Regions from separate parts of the Streptomyces sp. NPDC079020 genome, predicted to be linked through region 1. Evidence: riboswitches for the same ligand, from Rfam matches in the RefSeq annotation. Region 1 holds a riboswitch; each other region holds the start of a gene.
The links. Region 1 has a riboswitch for thiamine pyrophosphate ahead of thiO (glycine oxidase ThiO). Riboswitches for the same ligand answer to the same signal wherever they lie in the genome.
Positions count from the first base shown of each region.

Region 2: linked by a shared signal. The riboswitch ahead of ACIGJO_RS28720 (thiamine ABC transporter substrate binding subunit) and the one ahead of thiO (glycine oxidase ThiO) in region 1 are both predicted to bind thiamine pyrophosphate.
Region 3: linked by a shared signal. The riboswitch ahead of thiC (phosphomethylpyrimidine synthase ThiC) and the one ahead of thiO (glycine oxidase ThiO) in region 1 are both predicted to bind thiamine pyrophosphate.

Region 1 covers NZ_JBITUB010000001.1:323,745-328,372, reverse strand. The annotation lists gene ACIGJO_RS01520 (thiazole synthase) at 1-313, opposite strand, end outside; gene thiS (sulfur carrier protein ThiS) at 316-504, opposite strand; gene thiO (glycine oxidase ThiO) at 648-1,847, opposite strand; TPP riboswitch at 1,845-1,957, opposite strand; gene ACIGJO_RS01505 (NAD(P)/FAD-dependent oxidoreductase) at 2,108-3,352, shown strand; gene ACIGJO_RS01500 (Rv2175c family DNA-binding protein) at 3,423-3,788, shown strand; gene thiE (thiamine phosphate synthase) at 3,864-4,514, shown strand.
Region 2 covers NZ_JBITUB010000016.1:85,351-89,978, reverse strand. The annotation lists gene ACIGJO_RS28725 (ABC transporter permease) at 1-688, opposite strand, end outside; gene ACIGJO_RS28720 (thiamine ABC transporter substrate binding subunit) at 781-1,881, opposite strand; TPP riboswitch at 1,961-2,076, opposite strand; gene rlmN (23S rRNA (adenine(2503)-C(2))-methyltransferase RlmN) at 2,118-3,224, opposite strand; gene ACIGJO_RS28710 (phosphatidate cytidylyltransferase) at 3,331-4,416, opposite strand; gene frr (ribosome recycling factor) at 4,416-4,628, opposite strand, start outside.
Region 3 covers NZ_JBITUB010000004.1:307,259-311,886, forward strand. The annotation lists gene ACIGJO_RS10945 (IclR family transcriptional regulator) at 1-193, shown strand, start outside; gene ACIGJO_RS10950 (SsgA family sporulation/cell division regulator) at 295-732, shown strand; gene ACIGJO_RS10955 (YibE/F family protein) at 897-2,228, opposite strand; TPP riboswitch at 2,300-2,433, shown strand; gene thiC (phosphomethylpyrimidine synthase ThiC) at 2,426-4,246, shown strand; gene ACIGJO_RS10965 (DUF805 domain-containing protein) at 4,571-4,628, shown strand, end outside.

The DNA of each region.
Region 1 (4,628 bases):
CGTCGGCCACCACCTCCAGCTTTACCCAGTCGGTACCGAGCGCCTCCCGGGCCAGCCGGGCAGTCAGTACGGCCTCGCCCGCCGTGAAGCAGCCCGCCGTGTTCGGCAGGACCCTGATCGCGAGCCGTTCCAGGACGGAGAGCACCGAGCCCTGGACGGTCGGGTCGAGACGGCGCATCGCGACGGTGGTCAGCTCGGTGCCGGAGGCGGCCAGGGAGCGTTCGAGCACGTCGAGGCTCGGGGCCCCGCCGGTGCCCATGATCAGCCGGGAGGTGAAGGCGGTGCCGCCGAGGGTGAAGAGATCGCCGGACACGGTCAGCCCCCCTGCACGGCGGTGAGGATCTCGACCCGGTCGCCGTCGCCGAGCGTGGTGGCGGACCACCGGCCGTGCGGGACGACGCTCTCGTTGACGGCGGCGGCGACTCCGCGGTGCGCGGAGGTCAGCGTCGCGACGAGGGCGTCCAGCGCGGTGCCGGCGGGCAGGTCGCGGTCCTCGCCGTTCACGGTGACCGCGACGGACGCGCCGGGTGCCGGACGGGGAGCGGGGGCCGGAACGGGAGCCGGGGCTGCGACGGGCACGGCGAAGGGCACGGCGGAGGGCGCGGATACGGGGGCGGGCGCGGCGGCGCGGGCCGGATCGGGCCGGGTCATGCGGGCTGCTCCTGGGATACGGGGGCGGCGGGTACACGGGCGGCGGCGGGCGCGAAACGGCCCGGCGCGAAGGGGCGGGCCACCTCGGGCAGCTCGCCGGAGGTCAGCACCTCCGCCATCACGTCACCCGTGACGGGGGTCAGCAGCACCCCGTTGCGGTGGTGGCCGGTGGCGAGGAGGAGACCGGGCAGGGCGGTGGGGCCGAGCAGCGGGGCGTTGTCGGGGGAGGCGGGGCGCAGTCCCGCCCGGGTCTCGGTGAGGGGCAGTTCGGTGATGCCGGGCACCAGCTCGTGCGCGTCGCGGAGCAGCTCGTACACCCCGCCGGCCGTGACGGTGGTGTCCCAGCCCAGCTCCTCGCTGGTGGCTCCGACGACCAGCTCGCCGTTCTCGCGCGGGACGAGATAGAGGTGGCTGCCGCGGACCACGGCGCGCACGGTCCGGCTCAGGAAGGGGGCGTACGCGGGCGGCACGGTCAGCCGCAGCACCTGGCCCTTGACCGGGCGTACCGGCGGAACGGCCTCGTCCGGCAGCCCGGCGAGCCGGCCGCTGAGACTGCCCGCGGCGAGCACCACCTGGTCGGCGGCGAGCTCCGTGCCGTCGGCGAGTACGGCACCGGCGGCCCGGCCGCCCGAGACCGTGAGCCGCTCGGCCCGGTCCCGGTGAAGGACCACCCCGGCCCGCTCGCAGGCGGTCAGGAGCGCGGCGGCCAGCCGCCGGGGGTCCACCTGATGGTCGCCGTCGACCCGCAGTCCGCCGCGTACCGCGGGCGCCAGCATCGGCTCCAGCCGGCGGCACTCACGGCCGGTGAGCCACTCGGACCGCAGCCCCGAACGCTGTTGCAGGGCGTGCAGTTCGCGCAGATGGGCGCGGTCGTCGGAGTCCAGCGCCACGGCGAGCGTGCCGCAGGCGCGAAAGCCGATGTCCTGTCCGCTCGCCGCCGTCAGCTCCTCGGCGAACGCCGGATAACGGGCCGCGGAGGCGACATTGAGGCCGAGCAGCAGCTGTTCGCCGTAGTGGAGTTCGGTGACGGCGGCCAGCATTCCGGCCGCGACCCGCGCGGCCCCGCCGCCGGGGCCGGGATCGGCGACCGTGGTCCGCAGCCCGCGCTGCGCCGCCCGCCAGGCGGTCACCAGACCGATGATTCCGCCCCCGATGACGAGGACGTCGGATCCGTTTCCGTTACGAGAAGAACGCATGGGCGTCCAGCCCCTCCCTTCGCCGGCATGACCCGGATCAGGTTCGTACGGTCGGAGGCCGTCCAGCCTCCCTCTCAGTCCGGTACGCCCGGACTCCCGCGAGTGTTTTCCGTCTGCCACCCTAAACCCGGTCGCCCCGGGAGACGCCCCCCGCGCCCAGCTGACGCGGGACGCGGGAGGGGGGCACCGGAAGGGCGGCGGGACGGGCGTGGAGGGGCAGCCCACTTCCTGACGGTCCGTCAGGTGTTTATGGTGGACGGGTGAGCGAGCAGACGGAACAGCAGGCAGCACGGCAGCGGACGCGCCGCGTCGTGATCGTCGGAGCGGGCATGGCGGGCGTGCAGACCGCCGTGGCCCTGCGCGAAAGGGGCTTCACCGGACCGGTGACCCTGATCGGCGCCGAACCGCACCAGCCCTACGACCGGCCACCGCTGTCCAAGGCGGTCCTGCTCGGCAAGGCGGAGGACTCCGCGTTCGACATCGACTTCGAGGCGCTGGACATCACCCTGCGCCTGGGCGTGGACGTGAGCGCCCTGCGCTCCGGCGCACATGAACTGGACACACCGGACGGTCCCGTTCCGTACGACGTCCTGGTCATCGCCACCGGCGCCGAACCCGTGCTGCTGCCCGGCTCCGAGGGGGTGCCCGGGGTCCATCTGCTGCGCACCCTCGACGACGCCGCCCGGCTGCGCCCCGTCCTGGAGCGGCAGCACGACGTGGTGGTCGTGGGGGCGGGCTGGATCGGCGCCGAGTTCGCCACCGCCGCCCGCGCCGCGGGCTGCGCGGTCACCGTCGTCGAAGCCGCCGACCGCCCGCTCGCCGGCGCCCTGCCCGCGGAGGCCGCCGCCCCGATGGCCGACTGGTACGCCGAGAGCGGTGCCGAACTCCTCACCGGTGCCCGGGTCGCCCGCGTCGAGGAGGGCACCGTGGTCCTCGCGGACGGCAGGGTCCTCCCGGCCGGTGCGGTGGTCGTCGGGATCGGCGCCCGGCCCGCCACCGGCTGGCTGACCGGCTCCGGCGTCGCGCTCGGCCCGGACGGCTCCGTCACCGCCGACAGCGCGCTGCGCACCTCGCTGCCCGATGTGTACGCGGTCGGCGACTGCGCCTCCTTCCCCTCCGCCCGCTACGGCGAACGCCTGCTGGTCCACCACTGGGACAACGCCCTCCAGGGCCCCCGTACCGTCGCCGCGGACATCGCCGCCCTCGACGGGGAAGGGCGGCCCGGGGTGTACGACCCCGTGCCGTACTTCTGGTCCGAGCAGTTCGGCCGCTTCGTGCAGTACGCGGGCCACCACGCGGGGGCCGACACCCTGCTGTGGCGCGGCGACCCCGCCGACCCCGCCTGGTCGGTGTGCTGGCTCCGCGGCGGCGCGCTGACCGCCGTCCTCGCCGTCGGCCGGCCGCGCGACCTGGCGCAGGGCCGCAAGCTCATCGAATCGGGGGCGCCCATCGACCCGGCGCGGGCCGCGGACCCCTCCGTACCGCTGAAGTCGGCGGTCCTGTGACGGCGCGGGCCGACCCCCGTACGGTCGGCCCGGCTTCCGACTGTCGGTCCCAGATGGCACGCTTGTCCTCGTGACCGAGATTGACGCAAAGATCGATGCTCTAGTCCCTGCCTGGCTCCACCTTCCCGACATCGCGGAAATGCTCGATATCGAGGTGACGCGGGTGCGGCAGCTGGTCAAGGAAGGCCAGCTCATCGCCGTACGCCGTGGTGAGAACCGGACACTCCAGGTGCCTGCCGCCTTCATCGACGGCGACAAGGTGGTCAAGGGCCTCTCGGGGACCCTGACGCTCCTGAGGGACGACGGCTTCTCCGACGAAGAGATGGTGGACTGGCTCTTCACCCCCGACCCGACCCTGCCCGGCACTCCCGCGCAGGCCCTGAGCGAGAATCGCGGGACGGAGGTGAAGCGCCGCGCCCAGGCGCTCGCCGTCTGACCGAGACAACCGCACGCGGGGTACGGGCCGTGCCGCACGGCCCGTACCCCGCGGTAACCCCGGGGGGATTCCGCCATGCCCACGCCTCGCGAGCTGCTGTCCGACGCCCGGCTGTACCTCTGCACGGACGCCCGCAGGCGACAGGGTGACCTTCCCGCGTTCCTCGACGCCGTGCTCTCCGGCGGCGTCGACATCGTCCAACTGCGGGACAAGGGCATGGAGGCGGCCGAGGAGCTGGAACACCTCGAAGTGTTCGCCGACGCCTGCCTGCGCCACGGCAAGCTCCTCGCCGTGAACGACCGCGCCGATGTCGCCCACGCCATCGGCGCGGATGTGCTGCACCTGGGCCAGGGCGACCTGCCGGTGCCGGCCGCCCGCGCGATCATCGGCCAGGACGTGGTGACCGGCCGCTCCACGCACGCCGAGTCCGAGGTCGACGCGGCCGTCGCCGCGCCGGGCGTGGACTACTTCTGCACCGGCCCCTGCTGGCCCACCCCGACCAAGCCCGGCCGGTACGCCCCCGGGCTCGGCCTCGTGCGCTACGCCGCCTCGCTCCGGCAGCCGCGCCCCTGGTTCGCCATCGGCGGGATCGGCGCGGGCAATCTGGACGAGGTGCTGGAGGCGGGCGCCCGCCGGGTTGTCGTCGTCCGGGCGATCACCGAGGCGGACGATCCGGCCGGAGCCGCCGCCGCCCTCGCGCGGCGCGTCAGGGCGCACGAGCTCTGAGGTCCGCGGGCCGTCCGGGCGGTCAGGGACACCTCCGGGCGGCCCGGGACGGCGGTGTCCGAGGGGTGGACAACAATCAGGCCAATTCAGGCAAAAAGTGGAGGCCTGGTTGGG
Region 2 (4,628 bases), on a different contig from region 1:
CGGCCGCCGTCGGCAGGTCGAGCAGTTGCGCGGTCTGCCGGTAGATCTCCACCTCCAGGGTGGAGTAGGCCGGACCGCCGAGGATCTGCACGACACCGAAGGAGGTGAACGTGAACAGGAAGACCATCAGTGCCGCGGCCGCCACGGCGGGCGCCAGCGCGGGCAGCGTCACCCGTCGCCAGGCGGCGAACCGTCCGGCGCCGAGCACCCGCGCGGCCTCCTCCTGCCGGGGATCGAGCTGCGACCAGAGCCCGCCGACGGTCCGTACGACCACCGCGTAGTTGAAGAAGACATGGGCCAGCAGGATCGCCCACACGGTGGTGTCGAGCCGTACGCCCCACAGGTCGTCGAGGAACCCGCCACGCCCCAGCAGCGCCAGGAACGCGGTGCCGACGACCACCGTCGGCAGCACGAACGGCACGGTGACGACCGCCCGCAGCAGCTGCTTTCCGGGGAATTCCAGGCGGGCGAAGACATAGGCGCCGGGCAGCGCGATCAACAGGGTGAGCCCGGTCGAGGCGAACGCCTGCCAGGTGGTGAACCAGAGGACGTCCAGGATGTCCGGCCGGGCCAGTACCTCACCGATCCGGCCGAACTGCCAGCTGCCCCCGGACTTCAGGCCGCGGCCGACGATCGCGGCGACGGGGTAGGCGAAGAACAACGCGAAGAACGCGAGCGGCACGGCCATCAGGCCCAGCCGCACCGCGTTCCCGCGCCGGGCGCCGCCGGACCGTCCGCCGCCGCGCCGGACGGCGGAGGATCCGGACCCTGGCGCCTCGCCTACTTCACGACGAGCGAGTGCCATGACTGGACCCACTGCTCACGGTTCTTGGCGATCTTCTCCGGAGCCACGGTGACGGGCTTGTCGATGGTCGCGCCGAACTTCGTGAAGAGCTCCGGCAGCTTCGCGTCCTCGGCGACCGGGTTCACGAACATGTTCAGGGGCATGTCCTCCTGGAACTTCTTGCTGATCAGGAAGTCCAGCAGTGCCTTGCCGCCCGCCTCGTTCTTCGCGCCGGTCAGCAGCCCGGCGAACTCGATCTGCCGGAAGCACGTACCGGTGGCGACCCCGGTCGGGGCCTCGGCCGGCTGCGGCTTCGCGTACAGCACCTCGACCGGCGGGCTGGAGGCGTAGGAGACGACGAGCGGCCGCTCCGCCTTGGCCTTCTTCCCGCCCGCGGAGCCGGAGAACTCCTCGTTGTACGCCTGCTCCCAGCCGTCGACGACCTTCACGCCGTTGCTCTTCAGCTGCTTCCAGTAGTCCTGGTAGCCGTCCTCACCCCGGTCGGCGATGGTGCCGAGGAGGAAGCCCAGACCGGGAGAGGAGGTCGCGGCGTTCTCGGTGACGAGCATGTTCTTGTACGCGGGCTTCAGCAGGTCGTCGAAGGACTGCGGGGGCGCGAGCTTCTTGTCGGCGAAGTACTTCTTGTCGTAGTTGACGCAGACGTCACCGGTGTCGACCGGAGTGACCCGGTGCTTGTCGTCCAGCTGTGCGGCGGCCGCGACCCGGTCCAGGCCCTTCGCCTCGTACGCCGTGAACAGGCCGTTGTCGAGGGCGCGGGAGAGCAGTGTGTTGTCGACGCCGAAGAAGACATCGCCACGCGGAGAGCCCTTGGTCAGGATCTCCTGGTTGAGGGCGGCACCCGCGTCACCGCTCTTGAGCACCTCGACCGTGTAGCCGGTCTCCTCGGTGAACTCCTTCAGTACGGATTCCGAGGCGTTGAAGGAGTCGTGGCTGACCAGGGTCACGGTCTTGGAGCCGGAGCCCTTGGTGCCCCCGGCTCCCTCCGGACTGTCGTCGGAACTGCCGCAGCCGGCCAGCACCGTGACGCCGAGCGCGGCGGCGAGGGCCGTCGCCGCGTACTTCTTGGTGGTGTTCATGTGATTCCTCCTGGAGTGACCAGGAAGAGACGCGGCCCTGCCCGCTCACGGCGAACCGCAAGCGGGCAGGGCGCAACAGCTTGAGTAATGACCGAACTTCCTACCCGGAATGACCCGGGCGAGGTTCAGAGGGTCTGCGGCCAACCTGTTCCGGTGCCGCACTCTCAGCGCTGTGGCGCTCCCCTGTCGGAATATGAAGTTGATTTCGCACCCAGGCTACACGGGCGATTTCCGGCCTAACGCTCGGACGCCGCCAGCTGACCGCAGGCCCCGTCGATCTCCTGACCCCGGGTGTCACGGACGGTGACGGGAACGCCGTGGGCCGCGATGGCCTCGACGAACGCCTTCTCGTCCTCGGGCCGCGAGGCGGTCCACTTCGAACCGGGCGTCGGGTTCAGCGGGATCAGGTTGACGTGCACCCGCTTGCCCTTGAGGAGCCGTCCGAGCAGGTCACCCCGCCAGGCCTGGTCGTTGATGTCGCGGATCAGCGCGTACTCGATGGAGATGCGGCGGCCGGACTTCTCCGCGTACTCCCACGCCGCGTCCAGTACCTCGCGGACCTTCCAGCGGGTGTTCACCGGGACGAGGGTGTCACGCAGCTCGTCGTCCGGGGCGTGCAGCGAAACGGCCAGCCGGCACTTGAAGCCCTCGTCGGCGAAGCGCAGCATGGCCGGGACCAGTCCCACGGTGGAGACGGTGATCCCGCGCTGCGAGAGCCCCAGGCCGTCCGGCTCGGGGTCGGTCAGGCGCCGGATCGCGCCGACGACGCGCTTGTAGTTGGCCAGCGGCTCGCCCATGCCCATGAAGACGATGTTGGAGAGCCGCGCGGGGCCGCCCGGGACATCGCCGTCGCGCAGTGCCCGCATGCCGTCCACGATCTGGTGCACGATCTCGGCGGTCGACAGATTGCGGTCGAGCCCGGCCTGCCCGGTGGCACAGAACGGGCAGTTCATCCCGCAGCCGGCCTGCGAGGAGATGCACATCGTCACGCGCTCGGGATAGCGCATCAGGACGGACTCGACGAGCGTCCCGTCGTGCAGCTTCCAGAGGGTCTTGCGGGTGGTGTCGTCATCGCAGCTGATGTGACGGACCACGGACATCAGGTCGGGGAACATCGCCTCGGCGAGCTTGTCCCGCGACGCGGCCGGGATGTTGGTCCACTCCGCCGGGTCGTGCGCGTACCGCGCGAAGTAGTGCTGCGAGAGCTGCTGGGCGCGGAACGGCTTCTCGCCGATCGCGGCGACCGCTTCCTTGCGCTCTGCGGGCGTGAGGTCGGCGAGGTGCCGCGGGGGCTTCTTGGCTCCGCGGGGCGCGACGAAAGTGAGTTCTCCGGGCTTAGGCATGGTTCATCCAGTGTCGCAGAAAGACGAGTGAGGGCCCGCCGCCCTGTGGACAACGGACCCTCACCCATAAGAATTGCAGGTCAGACGGTATGCGCGCGGGTTCGGCTCAGCCGGATCCGACGAACAGCACCAGCAGCAGCCACACCACCGGGGCGGTCGGCAGCAGCGAGTCCAGCCGGTCCATGATGCCGCCGTGGCCGGGCAGCAGGGTGCCCATGTCCTTGATCCCGAGATCCCGCTTGATCATGGACTCGCCCAGGTCACCGAGGGTGGCGCTGACGGCGACCGCGAGGCCCAGCAGCAGTCCCTGCCACCAGGAGCCGCCGTCGATCAGGAATTGCATGCACAGCGCGCCGCCGGCCATCGCGAAGGCGACCGCTCCGAGCAGGCCCTCGCGGGTCTTCCCGGGGCTGATGCGCGGTGCGAGCTTGTTCTTGCCGAAGCGCCAGCCCACCGCGTAGGCGCCGGTGTCGCTGATCACCGTGAGCAGCAGGAAGGTGAGCACCCGCTGCGGCCCGTCGTCCGCCGTCAGGAGCATCGCGACGAACGTGGCCAGGAACGGTACGTAGAACGCGGCGAAGACCCCGGCCGTGACGTCCTTGAGATACCCCTCCGGCGGCTGGGTCATCCGCCAGACCAGCACCGCGAGCGCGGTCAGCGCCATGGCGACCCAGGCACCCTCCGCGCCCCGCGCGTAGCCGGCGACGACCATGGCGGCCCCGCCGACGGCGAGCGGCACGAGAGGGGCCTTGATGCCCTTGCGCTCCTCCAGCCGGGAGGTGAGCTCCCAGAGGCCGACGACCACGGCGACCACTATCACGCCGACGAAGACGGCCTGCACGATGAAGAGCGAGGCGACGATGACCGCGCCGAGCCCCACGCCGACCCCTATGGCGGCGCGCAGATCGCGCCCCGCACGCTTCTTCTGCGGCGGGGACGGCATCGGGGTGGACATGGGCTCCTGCGGCTTCTCGTCACGGAACAGGGGGCCGCCGACGTGAGCGGCATCCCCGTCCCGGTCGTCGCGGTCGTCTGCGTCTCTACCTGCGTCGGGAACGTCCGGCACGTTGGGCATGGGCCGAGTCTGCTGGGCGTCATGCACATCGTAGGCAGGACCCGCCGGAGCAGCTCCCATCTCGGGAGTGCCCCAGTAACCGGCTCCCTGCGGCGCGCCCCAGGAAGAGTCGTTCATCAGACCTCGAGCAGCTCGGCTTCCTTGTGCTTGAGCAGCTCGTCCACCTGCGCGACGTACTTCGCGGTGGTGTCGTCGAGCTCCTTCTCCGCGCGGCGCACCTCGTCCTCGCCGGACTCCTTGTCCTTGACGAGCTTGTCGAGGGTCTCCTTGGCCTTGCGGCGGATGGAGCGGATCGAGATCTTGGAGTCCTCGGCCTTGGTCTTGGCGAC
Region 3 (4,628 bases), on a different contig from region 1:
TGTCATCGAGCGACAGGAGTACGCACTGGGCACGGTGTGCGCCGCCATCCCCATCACCGCAGGTTCCACGGTCGCCGCAGTGGCCATTTCCTTACCCCTTGACCAGGCGGATCGGTTGCTCCCCGCAGTCGAACAGCTACGTGGCGAAGTGACGAGCCTCTTGCGTTCGTTCGTGTTCTCTATCAGTATCTGAAAAATCACTCCTTGTGATCTGCTATCGCGTGCACCACGATGGCGTCAATAGGGTCAGGGGGGATCATTCCTGGCCAGTTTCATCTACTGCGGGGTTGAACGATGCGCGAGTCGGTTCAAGCAGAGGTCATGATGAGCTTCCTCGTCTCCGAGGAGCTGTCTTTCCGAATTCCGGTGGAGCTTCGCTACGAGGTCGGTGATCCGTACGCGATCCGAATGACGTTCCACTTGCCCGGCGACGCCCCTGTGACCTGGGCGTTCGGCCGTGAGTTGCTGTTGGACGGTCTGAACAGTCCCAGTGGGGACGGTGATGTGCACATCGGGCCGACGGAGCCCGAAGGGCTGAGCGATGTGCACATCCGTTTGCAGGTCGGCGCGGACCGCGCCTTGTTCCGGGCCGGTACGGCGCCCCTCGTGGCGTTTCTCGACCGGACGGACAAGCTGGTGCCGCTGGGGCAGGAACACACGCTGGGTGACTTCGACGGAAACCTCGAAGAGGCGCTCGGCCGGATCCTCGCCGAGGAGCAGAACGCCGGTTGATACGGACAGGTCCCTTGCCGGTTCAGGAGAGCGGCTCGACGCCTGCCGAGGGGCGGCGCGGCGTCCGCGGGGAGAAATGGGGTGGTTGTCGCCGGCAGGGGCGAGGTGCCGGTTGAAGCGCGGTTGAGTGCCGGTCGAGCGGGTGGTACGCCGGTCGTTCGCGGTCATGCCTTGCGACGACGGCCTCTCCCGGTCCGTACGGGTGCAGGAGCTCCGGCTTCCGCGCCGAGCCCTGTGCGGTCCGCGGAGACGACCAGAGCGGCGAGCACCGTGGTCACCGGTACCGAGGCGACCAGTCCGATCGATCCGACCAGCGTCCGGACGATCTCCACAGCGACCAGCTCGCTGTTGGCGACCGATCCCACACTGCTCTGGGCGATGGTGAAGAGCAGCAGCAGCGGCAGTGCCGCGCCCGCGTAGGCGAGCACCAGGGTGTTGACGACCGAGGCGATGTGGTCCCTTCCGATACGGATCCCTGCCCGGTACAGCGCCCGCCAACCCATCCGCGGGTCCGCCTGATGCAATTCCCAGACGGCCGAGGTCTGGGTGACGGTCACGTCGTCGAGCACGCCGAGCGAGCCGATGATGATCCCGGCGAGCAGCAGGCCGCTCATGTCGATCTCCGGGTACAGGCCGTGGATGAGGCCGGTGTTGTCGTCGGTGTTGCCCGTCAGGCTCGCCCAGCCGATGAAGAGCGAGCCGAGCAGCCCGATCAGCAGCAGTGAGATCAGTGTGCCGATGACCGCGACGGACGTACGGGCCGTCAGCCCGTGGCACATGTAGAGGGCCGCCAGCATGATGGCGCTGGCCCCGATCACCGCGACGACCAGCGGATTCGACCCCTGAAGGATCGCGGGCAGGATGAACAGGGTCAGTACGGCGAAGGACACGGCGAGCGCCACCAGTGCCATCACCCCGCGCAGCCTTCCCACGACGACGACCGCGAGGGCGAAGATCCCGGCGAGCAGAGCCATCGGGACCGTCCGGTCCACATCGATGACCGAGTACTGGAGGTCGTGCGGCGCGTCGGGCGCGTACGCCACGACCACGCCCTGTCCCTCACGCAGCTGCCGGGGGGCGTCGGGCTGGATCACCTCGACGAACTTCCGGCCCTTGTCGTTGCCGGTGGTCACCTCGATCGTGGCCTTCTCGCACTGCCCCGACTGCTCGTTGACCGCTTCCCGTCCGGACGGAGTGGAGGTGCCCCCGGTCGGCGGCACCTGTGCGGCGTTGACGTCCTTGCAGTCGACCTTGTCGACCTGCACCACTGTGCCTTCCTGGGTCTGCCGGTCGAAGCCGACGCCGGTGCGCTCGTGCGCCGGGACGCCGCCGGGCCAGAAGGCCACGAGACCGACCACGACCGCGGTGGCGAAGGGGATCAGTACGGCCGCGATGACCTTGCGCAGATGCTTGGAGACGGGCGCGGCGGGGCCGTGACTGTGCGAGTGGCCATGTGCGTGGCCCTGGGATGCGGGGTCGCTTTGGGGGGAAGTCACGGGGCGATCATCGCAAGAACGGGAGGGGGCCTCTGGTCAGCTCGCCACGAAGGGCGCTAGCGTGGTGGCACCTTTGCACACGCGGGAGCTCGGAGCACCGGGCTGAGAGGACGCTGATCTCCGTACATCTGTACGGGACATGCTGCGTCGACCGCCGAACCTGTTACCGGGTAATGCCGGCGTAGGGAGTAGGTCTCATGACCACATCGGACGCACGCACGCCTGCCTCGAAGCGGAATGACCAGGAAGCGCAGAATGTGCGCGTCGGTCAGGGCGCACCGGACGACGAGGCCGGGAAGTCCATCGGCTGGCACAAGGGATACGTCCAGGGCTCACGCCCGGACCTCCGGGTGCCGGTCCGCCAGGTGCACCTCACCAACGGCAACGACGTGACGCTGTACGACACATCGGGGCCGTACACCGATCCGTCCGTCGACACCGATGTCCGCCGCGGGCTCGCACCGCTGCGGGAGAACTGGATCACCGCCCGCGGCGACACCGAGGAGTACGCGGGCCGTCCGGCCCGCCCCGAGGACGACGGGCTCAAGCACACCTCGCCGCGTGGCGGGCTGCGCAACCTCGACGCCGTCTTCCCGGGCCGGCCGCGCCAGCCGCGCCGCAGCCGGGACGGACGGCCCGTCACCCAGCTCGCGTACGCCCGGCGGGGTGAGATCACTCCCGAGATGGAATTCGTCGCGATCCGGGAGAACGTCGAGCCCGAGGTCGTGCGCCAGGAGATCGCCGAGGGCCGGGCCGTGCTGCCCGCCAACGTCAATCACCCGGAGACAGAGCCGATGATCATCGGCAAGCGGTTCCTGGTGAAGGTCAACGCCAACATCGGCAACTCGGCGGTCACCTCCTCGATCGAGGAGGAGGTGGACAAGATGACCTGGGCCACCCAGTGGGGCGCCGACACGGTCATGGATCTCTCCACCGGGCGCAACATCCACACCACCCGTGAGTGGGTGCTGCGCAACTCCCCGGTGCCGATCGGCACCGTCCCGCTCTACCAGGCCCTGGAGAAGGTCGACGGCAGGGCGGAGGAGCTGACCTGGGAGATCTACAAGGACACCGTCATCGAGCAGGCCGAGCAGGGCGTCGACTACATGACGGTGCACGCCGGCGTGCGTCTGCCGTACGTCCCGCTGACCGCCCGCCGCAAGACCGGCATCGTCTCCCGGGGCGGATCGATCATGGCGGCCTGGTGTCTCGCGCACCACAAGGAGTCGTTCCTGTACGAGCGCTTCGAGGAACTGTGCGAGATCCTCGCGACGTACGACGTGACGTACTCGCTGGGCGACGGTCTGCGCCCCGGCTCGATCGCCGACGCCAACGACGAGGCGCAGTTCGCCGAACTGCGCACGCTGGGCGAGCTGAACACGATCGCCAAGCGGTTCGGTGTGCAGACGATGATCGAGGGGCCGGGCCATGTCCCGATGCACAAGATCAAGGAGAACATCGACCTTCAGCAGGAGATCTGCGAGGAGGCGCCGTTCTACACGCTCGGCCCGCTGACCACCGATGTCGCCCCGGCGTACGACCACATCACCTCCGGTATCGGTGCGGCGATGATCGCCTGGTGGGGCACGGCGATGCTCTGCTACGTCACGCCCAAGGAGCACCTGGGGCTGCCCAACCGGGACGATGTGAAGACCGGCGTGATCACCTACAAGATCGCCGCCCATGCGGCGGACCTCGCCAAGGGGCACCCGGGGGCGCAGGACTGGGACGACGCGCTGTCGGACGCGCGCTTCGAGTTCCGCTGGGAGGACCAGTTCAATCTGGCCCTCGACCCGGTCACGGCGCGGGAGTTCCACGACGAGACACTGCCCGCCGAGCCGGCCAAGACGGCGCACTTCTGCTCGATGTGCGGGCCGAAATTCTGCTCGATGAAGATCTCACAGGACATCCGGCGTGAGCACGGGGGCTTGCGGACGGAGATCGAGGCGGGGATGGCGGAGAAGTCGAAGGAGTTCGCCGCGGCCGGAAACCGGGTCTATCTGCCGATCGCGGACTGACGGCCGGCCGGGCCTCCGACGGCGTATCGAGGGCATGAACGGCGCTGTTCCGGGCGGGTCTTCCGCCGGGAGCGGCGCCGTGCTCCGTGTGCGAAGGACGGCAACGTTTGTCTTGTACGCGCCATTTGAGCCGGTCGGTGGCCATCCGGCCCGGTTTTTCATGCAGGTTGAGCGACGGTATGGACACGGTAGTGCTGCAGCTGGATGTACGTTCCGCCGAGGGTCCACCAGAGCTTGACCGTCTCCTTATCTGTGCCTTACTTTCCGGCATGCCTGGCCGAAAAATGTGAGCCCTCGCACGGGGGGCCCGGGGAGGGAATCACCATGAACTGGTACCTGGACGTACTCAAGAACTACGCAGGCTTCAGCGGTCGCGCACGCC